Regions from separate parts of the Caballeronia sp. AZ7_KS35 genome, predicted to be linked through region 2. Evidence: riboswitches for the same ligand, from Rfam matches in the RefSeq annotation. Region 2 holds a riboswitch; the other holds the start of a gene.
What was found. Region 2 has a riboswitch for manganese ahead of NCT05_RS01670 (sodium:calcium antiporter). Riboswitches for the same ligand answer to the same signal wherever they lie in the genome.
Positions count from the first base shown of each region.

Region 1 (5,858 bases), on a different contig from region 2:
GCGGTACGCCGTTCGGCTTTGAGATCAGCGCGTTTCTTTCACCGCTCGGGATTCCGTGCCAGGCGCCGCCGTGGGGCTACATCGCGGGCGTCGATCTGCGCACGCAGAAGATTGCGTGGATGCACAAGAACGGCACCATCGTCGACAGCGCGCCGCTGCCGATTCCGATGCCGCTCGGCGTGCCGAGCCTCGGCGGGACGATCGTGACGGCGGGCGGCGTCGCGTTCCTGACGGGCACGCTCGATCAATACGTGCGCGCCTACGACGTGCGCGACGGCAAGAAGCTGTGGGAGGCGCGTCTGCCGGCGGGCGGTCAGGCCACGCCGATGAGCTACGCCGATGCAAGCGGCAAGCAATATGTGCTCGTGACGGCGGGCGGTCATGGCTCGCTCGGCACGAAGGCGGGCGACTATGTGATCGCCTATACGTTGCAGTGAATGCGAAAAAAAGCGCGGGAATTTTCTCCCGCGCCTGCACGTTACGTCCGGCGATAAGCCTCGGCCATGAGCGCGCTGACCTTGGCGCGCGCGCTCAGCGCATTGCGGACGGCGGCGACGATGAAGGAAACGAGGGCGATCGGCGTGGCAGCGATGATTCCCATGATGAACTCCGTACTAGGGGTAACGAACTAGGTAATAACCCTAGGTTAGCACATTATGACGCATTGCAACAAATATCTTTCGGGGAATTGACCGTACGCAAAGGCGAAACGCTCTGAAGGAGCATCCAGATGAAGACGCACTTTCCGGCTCGTATCGCGGCGATCGGCGCCGTTGTGCTCATCGCGGCGATCGTCGTCGCGTGCAGTGGCGGTTCCGGCGATAGCGCCACTTCGTCTGCGGCGAGCGGCGGCGCGCCGGCGGCGGCATCGGACCCGTCGGGGGCATCGAGCCCGGCGGGGGCATCGGCGCCTCTGGCTGCGGTGTCGAAAGATGTCGTCACCTGGCACAACGACATCGCGCGCACCGGACAGCAACTCGCGGAAACCGTCCTCACGCCGGCGAACGTCAATCAGCGTACTTTCGGCAAGCTCGCGCTCTTTTCCGTCGATGGCGCCGTCGACGCGCAGCCGCTCTTTCTGGCGGGCGTACCGATCGCGGGCGGCACGCGCAACGTGCTCTACGTCGCGACGGAAAACGCCAGCGTCTACGCTTTCGACGCCGACAGCGGCGCGGTGCTGTGGAAAGTCTCGACGCTCGGCAGCGGCGAGTCGCCGAGCGACGACCACAACTGTCATCAGATCACGCCGACCATCGGTGTCACGGCGACGCCGGTCATCGACCGGACGCGCGGCCCGAATGGCGCGATGTATGTCGTCGGCATGTCGAAGGATGCGTCGGGCGCGTATCACCAGCGCATTCACGCGCTCGATGTCGCGACGGGCGCCGAGCTCTTCAACGGCCCCACCGAAATCCGGGCGACGTATCCGGGCAACGGCGCGGGCAGCCAGAACGGCACGCTGACGTTCGATCCCGGCCAGTACGCCGAGCGCGCGGCGTTGCTGCTGCTGAACGGCGTCGTCTACACGGCGTGGACTTCGCATTGCGACTTCATGCCGTACACCGGCTGGGTCATGGGCTACGACGCCGCGACCCTGCAACAGGCGAGCGTGCTGAACCTCACGCCGAACGGCCAGATGGGCTCGATCTGGATGAGCGGCGCGGGCCTCGCATCGGACGGCCAGGCGATCTTTTTCCTCGACGCCAACGGCACCTTCGATCCGACGCAAAACGCGCAGGAGATGCCGATCAACGGCAACTTCGGCAACGGTTTTTTGCGGCTGGAAACGTCGCCGCTCAGGGTGCAGGACTATTTCGAGCCGTCGAACACGGTGCAGGAGTCGAACGAGGACGAAGATCTCGGTTCCGGCGGCGCGATGGTGCTGCCGGACTTCACCGATGCGGGCGGCACGGTCCGGCATCTGGCGATCGGCGCGGGCAAGAACTCGACGATCTACGTCGTGAACCGCTTCTCGATGGGCAAGTTCGATTCGAACGCGGACCACATCTATCAGGAACTCGTCGGCCAGATTCGTGGGGCGATGTTCGGCGCGCCCGCGTATTTCAACAACACGGTCTATTTCGGCGCGGTCGGCGACAGCATTCGGGCGTTCGCGGTCAGCAACGCGTTGCTTTCGGCGACGTCGACGAGTCAGACGTCGAATGCGTTCGGCTTCCCCGGCGCGACGCCGAGCATTTCCGCGAACGGCACGACGAACGGCATTCTGTGGGCGGCGGAGAACGGCGCGACAGGCGCGCTGCGCGCCTACGACGCGGCCAATCTCGCGCGCCAGCTCTACAGCAGCAACGACGCCGGCACGCGCGACCAGTTCGGTGCGGGCAACAAGTTCATCACGCCGATGATCGCGAACGGCAAGGTGTATGTCGGCACGAAGAACGGCGTCGCCGTGTTCGGGCTGTTGTCGAAATAGGATCGGCGCGCGAACGCGGCGCCGGGCGTGACGCCGCGAGCGCGCCGCAACCAGCCGAAACGCCGTGGAACGGTCGCGAAGTCATGTTAAGCTCTCGGTTCTTCGCTGGGGAGTAGCCGGCTTTCCTGCACAGGGAAAGCGCTCATGTCAACACGCTCGGTCGTTCAGGCCGTGGCATGAGCAGCCATCAAAGGTTGGCAAGACCATCGACAGAATTCGCGACCGGTCGGGCGCGCGTTCTGTCGTTCCATCTTGCCCGACCAGAGCGCTACTCGATGAATCTCGCCTCCACAATTTTTCTAGCCTTCGCCATGTCCACCGACGCGTTCGCCGCAGCCGTCGGCAAGGGCGCGACCCTGCACAAGCCGCGCATCGCGGAAGCGTTGAAGACCGGCGTGATCTTTGGCGTGATCGAAGCCCTGACGCCGCTCGTCGGCTGGGCGCTCGGCAGGGCGGCCGCGCAGTATGTCACCGCGTGGGATCACTGGATCGCGTTCGGCCTGCTCTTCCTGCTCGGCGCGCGCATGATCCGCGAAGGTTTCAGCAGCGTGAGCCACGAAGCGGAAAAGCCCAATTCGCATTCGTTCTGGGTGTTGGCGCTCACTGGTTTCGCGACCAGCATCGACGCGATGGCGGTCGGCGCGGGCCTCGCGTTCATCGATGTCGATATCTTCTCGACGGCCGCGACCATCGGTTTCGCGACGATGCTGATGGTGACGATCGGCGTGATGGTCGGCCGGCTCGTCGGCGCGACGATCGGCAAGCGGGCGGAAATCGTCGGCGGGCTGATTCTGATCGGCGTCGGCAGCGTCATTCTGGCCGAACATCTCGGCCATCTCGGCTGAGGATGCGCGCCTTGCCGCCGCGCGGCGTGAGAATCGCGAGCACGGCGGCGACGATGAAAAGCGCGGGCACGTCACCCGCCAGATGACCGAGGTGGCGCCCCGCGCCGCCGAACGACTGCACGGCCATGATCGCGCCGTGCACGACGCTCGACCACACCGTGAACCAGATGAGGCTCAGATGCCTCATCGGCTCGCGCGATGCGATCAGCAGGAAAACGCCGAGCGTCGCGTAGATGCCGACGATCATCATCGCGTATTCCGAATGGCCTTCGTGGCCGGCATCCCACGCCCATCCAGAAGGCCAGAGCAGCATGAGCGGATAGAAGGCGAAGAGCGCGATCAGCCCGACGACGGCGAGCACGATGCGCAGGCAGGCGAGGCGACGGGCGTCGTTCATGGCGGCTCCTTGGCGGCGCGACATGAGCGACAAGATACCGCGAAGCGCACCGCGAAAGCCATCGATGGCGGCAGGCGTTTCCACCAAAAATCGGCGCAAATAAAATAACGACGACTGCCATTAGGTCGATACGATTCATCATTCCACTGCCTTCAACCACAAATCCAGCACGTCATGCCACGTCCGATTTCCGCGCGCATCCATCTCGACGCCATCCGACAGAATCTTCAACTTGTCAAACGCACGGCGCCGTCGTCGCGCGTGTGGTCCGTCATCAAGGCGAATGCTTATGGTCACGGCATCGAGCGCATTTATCCGGCGCTCGCTGAAGCCGACGGCATCGCGCTGCTCGATCTCGATGAAGCCGTGCGCGTGCGCGAGCTCGGCTGGAAAAAGCCGATTCTTTTGCTCGAAGGCGTTTTCGAGCCCGCGGATGTCGAAACGGCGGATCGTCACCGGCTCACGGTCACGGTGCATTGCGACGAGCAGCTTGCGTTGCTGAAGGCGGCGCGGCCGAACGAGCGCATCGACATACAGTTGAAGATGAACTCGGGCATGAACCGGCTCGGCTATCGGCCGGGCGAATTCGTCGAGGCTTGGAAAAGGGCGTCGGATATCGCGGCGATCGGCTCGATCGGCCTGATGAGTCACTTCGCGAACGCCGACGAAGGCGCGATCGACTGGCAGATAGACGAATTCGAAGCGGCCACGCGCGATCTTCCCGGCACGCGCTCGCTGTCGAATTCGGCGGCGGTGCTGTGGCATCCGCGCGCGCATCGCGACTGGGTGCGGCCGGGCACGATCCTCTACGGCGCCTCGCCGACGGGCTGCGCGCGCCACATCGAGCATTTCCCGTTGCGCGCGGCGATGACGCTCGAGAGCCGCATCATCGGCGTGCAGACGCTCGCGGCGGGCGAGACGATCGGCTATGGCCGCACTTTCACCGCGGATCGCGCGATGAAGATCGGCGTGGTCGCATGCGGCTACGCGGACGGCTATCCGCGTCACGCGCCGACGGGCACGCCCGTCATCGTCGATGGCGTGCGTACGCGCATCGTCGGACGCGTGTCGATGGACATGCTCACCGTCGATCTCACGCCGTGTCCGGCTGCGGGCATCGGATCGCCGGTGGAACTATGGGGCGAACGCGTCCGGGTCGATGAAGTGGCCGAACCGTCCGGCACGATCGGCTACGAGTTGATGTGCGCGCTCGCGCGGCGCGTGCCCGTCGCGATCGACGCGGGCGTTTCGAATCGGGCAGAAGCGCATTCGGCATGACGCTCACGATGACGCGTCTCGAAGGCAGTGCTTACGTTCGAAAATGCGCGATCACATCGGCGAGGATTTCGATGCCTTTGCGGATCTGCTCGACCGGCACGCTCGCATAGCCGAGGATGAGCCCGGCCGTCCGGTTCGACGTGCCGCCGCACGGCGCGACATGAAGCGGCGACACCGGATAGACGCCCACGCCCTTCGCATGCGCGGCGGCGACGAGCGCGGCTTCGTGCGCCGCGTCGATGAAGGGCAGCCACAGCGTGACGTGCAATCCGGCAGCCGTGCCCGTCGCGTGCGCGCGCTTCGGAAGAAGATCGGCGATGGCGTCGAGCAAGGCCGCGCGCCGCCGTTCGTATTCGCGCCGCACGCGCCGCACGTGACGCTCATACGCGCCGCTTTCGATTAGCGCCGCGAGCACGCGCTGATCGATGACGGCCGAATGACGATCCGCGAGCCGCTTCGCCTGACGGAACGCCGGCACGAGATCGTGCGGCAGGATCATGTAGCCGAGCCGCAGATGCGGCGAAAGCGCCTTCGAAAACGTGCCGATGTAGATCACGCGGCCATTCGTATCGATCGATTGCAAGGCGTCGATCGGGCGCTGGCCGTATCGGAACTCGCCGTCGTAATCGTCTTCGATGATCCACGCGTCGTGCCGTTGCGCCCATTCGAGCAATTCGAGACGGCGGCCGATCGGCAGCACGCCGCCCAGCGGAAACTGGTGCGATGGCGTCACGTAGGCGAGCCGCGCGCGTCCATCGGCGGGAAGGCGGCGCGTATCGAGACCGTGTTCGTCGACGGGCACCGGCAGCGCCACGCCGCCCGATGCCTCGAAGCAATGCCGCGCGATCAGATAGCCGGGATCTTCGAATGCGAAGGCGTCGCCGGGATCGAGCAGCAGGCGCGCGCA
Region 1 covers NZ_JALQDV010000040.1:174,696-180,553, forward strand. Annotated here, with positions in the region: gene NCT05_RS25945 (glucose/quinate/shikimate family membrane-bound PQQ-dependent dehydrogenase) at 1-437, shown strand, start outside; gene NCT05_RS36845 (hypothetical protein) at 479-601, opposite strand; gene NCT05_RS25950 (outer membrane protein assembly factor BamB family protein) at 731-2,431, shown strand; yybP-ykoY riboswitch at 2,532-2,698, shown strand; gene mntP (manganese efflux pump MntP) at 2,707-3,276, shown strand; gene NCT05_RS25960 (DUF6632 domain-containing protein) at 3,242-3,673, opposite strand; gene alr (alanine racemase) at 3,848-4,951, shown strand; gene pdxR (MocR-like pyridoxine biosynthesis transcription factor PdxR) at 4,983-5,858, opposite strand, start outside.
Region 1: linked by a shared signal. The riboswitch ahead of mntP (manganese efflux pump MntP) and the one ahead of NCT05_RS01670 (sodium:calcium antiporter) in region 2 are both predicted to bind manganese.

Region 2 (5,858 bases):
AATAAGATTTTGCAGTAGAAGCACAGCAGTCAGCGCCCGGGAGCTTGTCTCCCTGCGCGCATTTTCGGGAGATGACGACTCCCGCCCAATCTCGAACGATCGCGACACATAACGACCGGAGCACACATGACCACCGTAGCCACGACAACGGGTTCCGCTGTCGATCCGACGAGCGCCGTACAGCAGGCCGCACAGTCGATCATCAGCGGTTCCACGAACTCGACGATGGACGTGAACTCGCTCGTAAACGCGCTCGTCAGCTCGAAGGTCGCGGGACAGACCGACGCGCTCAACAACAAGCAGACGGCCGACAACACGCAGTTGACGGCCATCGGCACGCTCAAGTCCGTGCTGTCGCTGCTGCAAAGCTCGCTCACGAACCTATCGAACGGCACGGCGCTCGGCGCATTCACCGCCGCCGCGGACGGCAAAGGCATCACGGCCACGGCCGACACGACGGCCGTGGCAGGCAGCTACTCGGTTAGCGTCGCAAACATCGCGAAATCGCAGTCCCTCACGTCCGGCGTGATCGCCGCAGGCGCCCTCGGCACCGGCTCGCTCACGCTCAACGTGAACGGCAAGTCGAGTACGGTCAAAATCGACAGCAGCAACAACACGCTCTCGGGCATCGCATCCGCGATCAACTCGGCGTCCGACAATCCGGGCGTCACAGCGACCGTCATCAATGGCGCGGATGGTCAGCACCTCGTGCTGCGCTCCTCGTCGACAGGAGTTTCTAGCGCGATCAACATGACAGTGCAATCGAGCGACTCCGGGCTTAATTCGCTGGGGGTCACGTCGGGAACGACGACGGTCGATCCGAGCGATTCGTCCAAGACCGTCACTCCCTATACCACGCTCACGAGCGGCAGCAGCAACTGGACCCAGACATCCTCTGGCCAGGACGCGCATCTGACGATCGCGGGCACGGCAGTCACGAGCGGGAGCAACACGGTCAAGGACGCGATCTCTGGCGTTAGCATGACGCTGACTTCTGACTCTGTGGCGTCGTCGCCGCAAGAGCTGACCGTGACCCAGGACACCGACAACCTGAAGACCGCGATCAATTCTTTCGTCACCGCGTACAACAACTTCATCACCACGGCCTCGAGCCTGACCTCGTACGATTCGACCTCCAGCTCCCAAGGCGCGCTGCTCGGCGACTCGATGATGAACACGATCAAGAACACGATCTCGAGTACGATCAGCAAGGCGATCGGCTCGGGCTCGAGTGCGGTCAATCTGGCTTCGATCGGCATTGCATTGCAGCCGGACGGCTCGCTCAAGACAGACGACGACGCGCTCACCGCCGCGTTATCGAGCAACTCCGGCACCGTCGCCAAGCTGTTCAACACGACCAATGGCGTAGCGGCCACGCTGAACAATAGCCTGACATCGTTCTTGCAGACAGGCGGCATCATCGACACGCGCACGACTGCGTTGAACGCGGATCTGTCGAGCATCGCCGACCAGCAGACGCAACTCACCGCGTACACAGCGCAACTGACGACCGACTACAACGCCCAGTTCACCGCGCTCAACGCGCTGATGTCGAGCATGTCGACGCAATCGAGTTATCTGACCGCCCTTTTCGGCGGCACGAACAGCGCGGGCGCGCTGGCGACCAACAAGTCGTAAGGACGGGACATGAACCGGCAAGAAGCGATTGAAAACGCCCGGACGCTGACCGAGGCGATCGAAGAAGCAGTAGGCCAGAACGACTGGGCGCGCGCCGCCGAACTCGATGCAGCGCGTGCGCCACTCGTGATGTCGCTGCAGGCGGACCAGCCGGCCGAGGCACTCGCGGTGATCGAGCAGATTCAGGCGAGCATGGACGCAGTCGCCGCGCGTGCAAAAGATGCGCAGGCGGCGCTCTCGACGACGTATCGCCGTTCGATGGACGGCGCGAAGGCCGTCAGCAGATATCATCAGGCCGCGCGGTTCTGAAGTTTCCTGCGCACGCGCCGATAACCCCTATAAGAACAACAAGAACGACGTGCCGGTTTTCTCGGCGCGCTGCTTCGCTCTTCGATGCCCGCCTCGCGCGGGCATTCTTCTTTGTGCCGCAGCTTTGTCAGCGCCCGAGCGTCAACGCGAGATAGGCCGCGTACAGCACGCCGTTGCCGAGCAGCGCCCACAGCACGACGCCGTTCTCCTTCGCATTGAAGCGCAGCCACGCCGCCGCCGCGAGCGTGATGAGCACGCCCGTCAGCACTTCGATACGCGGCTCCCACGGCGTCAGCATGATGCCGATGGCCGGCAGCAACGTCCCTTGAAACACCATCGCGCCGGTGATGTTGCCGAACGCGAGCGTGTCCTTTCCTCGGCGCGCCCACAGAATGCTGTTCACTTTCTCGGGCAGTTCCGTCGCGATCGGAATGATGATGAGCGACAGCAGCAGCGCCGAAATTCCCAGCGCATGCGACACGCCCTCGACGCCGTGAATGAAGCCCTTCGCGCCGCCGACGAGCAGCACGATGCCGAAGAAAAACTGCAGCATGATCGTGCCGAGCGACGTTTTCAAACCGAGACGCGAAGCGAACAAGGCCTCGGGCGCTTCCGTTCCGTGTCCGCCCTCGACGAGCTTCGCCGAAGCCTTGAACGTCGAAATCACATAAACGATATAGAGCGCGACGAGCCCGACCGCGAACAACGCGCGCACTTGCCACGCGTGATGCGGCACGAACATCGCGGCGCACGCGATGAGAAACGCGACCAGAAAGAAGTTCAGATCGCGCACGAAGCCGCTGCGCTCCGGCACGATGCGCCCGCTCATGCCGCGCGACTTGAGGATCGCGAACGTCATCAGACACGTCGAAAGCGTCGCGAGCATAAGCGGCGCGCCGAGAATCGCGCCGACGCCGATCTCTTCGTTGACCGCACGGCTCGTCGTGCCGCCGAGCAGCGCGATGATCGGCACCGTCGTCTCGGGCAATGCCGTGCCGACCGCCGCGAACAGCGATCCGGTCACGCCTTCGGAAATGCCGAGCCGTTCGCCGAGATGTTCGAGCGCATTCGTGAATAGCTCCGCCGCGACCAGGATGATCGCGAGCATCAGCGCGAGTTCGAGAAAGAGCATCGTCATGCGGCACCTCGCATCGAAACATGCGACGGGTGCGCGAGCGTGCGCGGAAAACGGGGATGTTGTAGTTGTGGGGACACGATGATTCCACGGCCGGACGTCGAGCGAACCACGATGCGCCACGCGCCGTCCGGCCAGGAACGACATAGCGCATCGATGGTCTCGCCAAACCGTTCCGGTCGAACGCGCCACGGCAGCAGGGCCGAGGATGTTGACGCGTTCTCCTTCGCTCGCGAAGGAAGGCTACTCCCCAAAGAAGGCGCAAGTTTAGCCCGATGCGCCCCGTTTCGGCAACCCGCGGAATAAGCGTATGCCGATCGGATCGTTGTCGTCGACGGATGCATCCGCTAATCTGGCCGCGCCGGGCGCGTCGCTTGCTGCGCGTGCTCAAGCTCATCCACGAACAAAAATGAAGATCACGGGAGATCTCATGCGTCTGAAACTCTTCGCCGCGGCCGCCGCGATGGCCATGCTCGCCGCGCCGATGCTCGCGATGTCCAAGCCGCTCACCGTCTGCACCGAATCGAGCCCGGACGGCTTCGATGTCGTGCAATTCAATTCGCTCGTAACGACCAACGCATCGGCGGATGTCATCTTCAATACGCTCGTCTCCTACGACGAAGCCGCGAAGAAGGTCGTGCCCTCGCTCGCGGAAAAGTGGGACGTGACGAGCGACGGGCTCACGTACACATTCCATCTGCGTCCGAACGTTCAGTTTCAGACGACCGATTACTTCAAGCCGACGCGCCCGCTCAGTGCCGACGACGTCGTGTTCACGTTCTCGCGCATGCTCTCGGACGACAATCCGTGGCACAAGATCGCTGGCGCGAGCGGCTTTCCGCACGCGCAGTCGATGGGCCTCGTGAAGCTCATCAAGGCCGTATCGAAAGTCGATGACCATACCGTGAAGTTCGAGCTCAACGAGCCGAACGCGACCTTCGTGCCGATCCTCACGATGGGCTTCGCATCGATCTATTCGGCCGAATATGCGGACAAGCTGCTGAAGGCGAACCAGCAGGTCGATCTGAACAGCAAGCCGATCGGCACCGGCCCGTTCGTGCTGAAGAGCTACACGAAGGATTCGGTCATCCGCTACGACGTGAATCCGTCGTACTGGGGCGCGAAACCGAAGATCGACCGGCTGATCTACGCGATCACGCCCGACGCCGCCGTGCGCGCGCAGAAGATCAAGGCGGGCGAATGCCAGATCGCGCTGTCGCCGAAGCCGCAGGACGTCATCGACGCGAAGAAGGACAAGTCGCTGAAGGTGAGCGAAGCGCCCGCATTCATGACGGCGTTCGTCGCGCTCAACACGCAGAAGAAGCCGCTCGACAATCCGAAGGTGCGTCAGGCGATCAACATGGCCTTCGATCGCACGACCTACATGAAGACCGTGTTCGACAACACGGCGACGCAAGCGGTGAACCCGTATCCGCCGAATACGTGGAGTTACGACAAGAGCATCGAGGCGTACAAATATTCATCCGCCGATGCGAAGAAGCTGCTCGCCGATGCGGGCTTTCCGAACGGTTTCGACACGACGATCTGGGTACGCCCGAACGGCAGCGTGCTCAATCCGAATCCGAAGGCGGGCGCGGAATTGCTGCAAGCCGATCTCGCGAAAATCGGCGTGAAGGCGCAGGTGAAAGTGATCGAATGGGGCGAACTCATCAAGCAGGCGAAGCAGGGTCAGCACGACATGCTGTTCATGGGCTGGGCCGGCGACAACGGCGACCCGGACAACTACATGTCGCCGCTTTTCAGTTGCAACGCGGTGAAGTCAGGCATCAACTTCGCGCGCTATTGCGATCCGCAACTGGACAAGCTCATCGCCGATGGCAAGTCGACCGCCGATGTCGCCAAACGCACGAAGGCGTATGTCGACGCGCAGAAGATCATCCACGATCAGGCGCTGTGGATTCCGCTCGTCTATCCGACGGCGGCGGCGCTCACGCGCGCGAACGTCAGCGGCTATAACGTGAGTCCGTTCGGGCGCGTGAATTTCGGCGCTGTTTCCGTGCAGTAAGCGAAGTCAGGCCGGCGTGAAGCGGATCACGCCGTCAGCGCCGGTCTGACGTTTCAGCTTGCCATCGAGCCAAAGCAGGTTCAGATGCGCGAGCGCTTCGCCGAGCGCGAACGTCATCTGATGGATATCGAGCTTGCGCTTGAACATGAGCGGGACGATGTCTGCGGCGCTGCATGGCTTTTGAGCGCACGCGTCGCGCACTTCCGCCAGCCGCGCGCGATGATGCTCGCGCAATTGCCCGATGCGCGTTTGCACGCCGCGAAACGGCTTGCCGTGTGAGGGCAGCGCGAGCGTATCGGCGGGCATGGTTTCGTAGCGGCCGAGCGATTCCAGATACAGCGCAAGCGGATTGCCTTCCGGCTCGACCGCGAACACCGACACGTTTGTCGAAATGCGCGGCAACACCATGTCGCCGGAAATGAGCAACTTGTCGGCGGCGCAGAAAAGCGCGCTGTGCTCCGGCGAATGGCCGTAGCCCGACACCACTTCCCAATTGCGCGCGCCGATACGCATGACATCGCCATCGCGGATACGCCGATATTCCGCCGGAATCGACGGCACGAGCCTCGGGTAATAGCTATCGCGCATGCGCAGCGCATCGAGCGACGCTTCGTCGGACAGGCCGTGCGCCGCGAAATGCGCCGCCGCTCGCTCGCCGCCCGCGTTCGAGCCGTCGCCGGCGGCCATCACGCGGCCCATCGCGTATTCGCCGAGCGACATCCACAGGCGCACGTTCCATCGATTCTTGTC
Region 2 covers NZ_JALQDV010000001.1:347,640-353,497, reverse strand. Annotated here, with positions in the region: gene fliD (flagellar filament capping protein FliD) at 127-1,638, shown strand; gene fliT (flagellar protein FliT) at 1,648-1,947, shown strand; gene NCT05_RS01670 (sodium:calcium antiporter) at 2,075-3,085, opposite strand; yybP-ykoY riboswitch at 3,174-3,349, opposite strand; gene NCT05_RS01665 (ABC transporter substrate-binding protein) at 3,513-5,108, shown strand; gene NCT05_RS01660 (MBL fold metallo-hydrolase) at 5,115-5,858, opposite strand, start outside.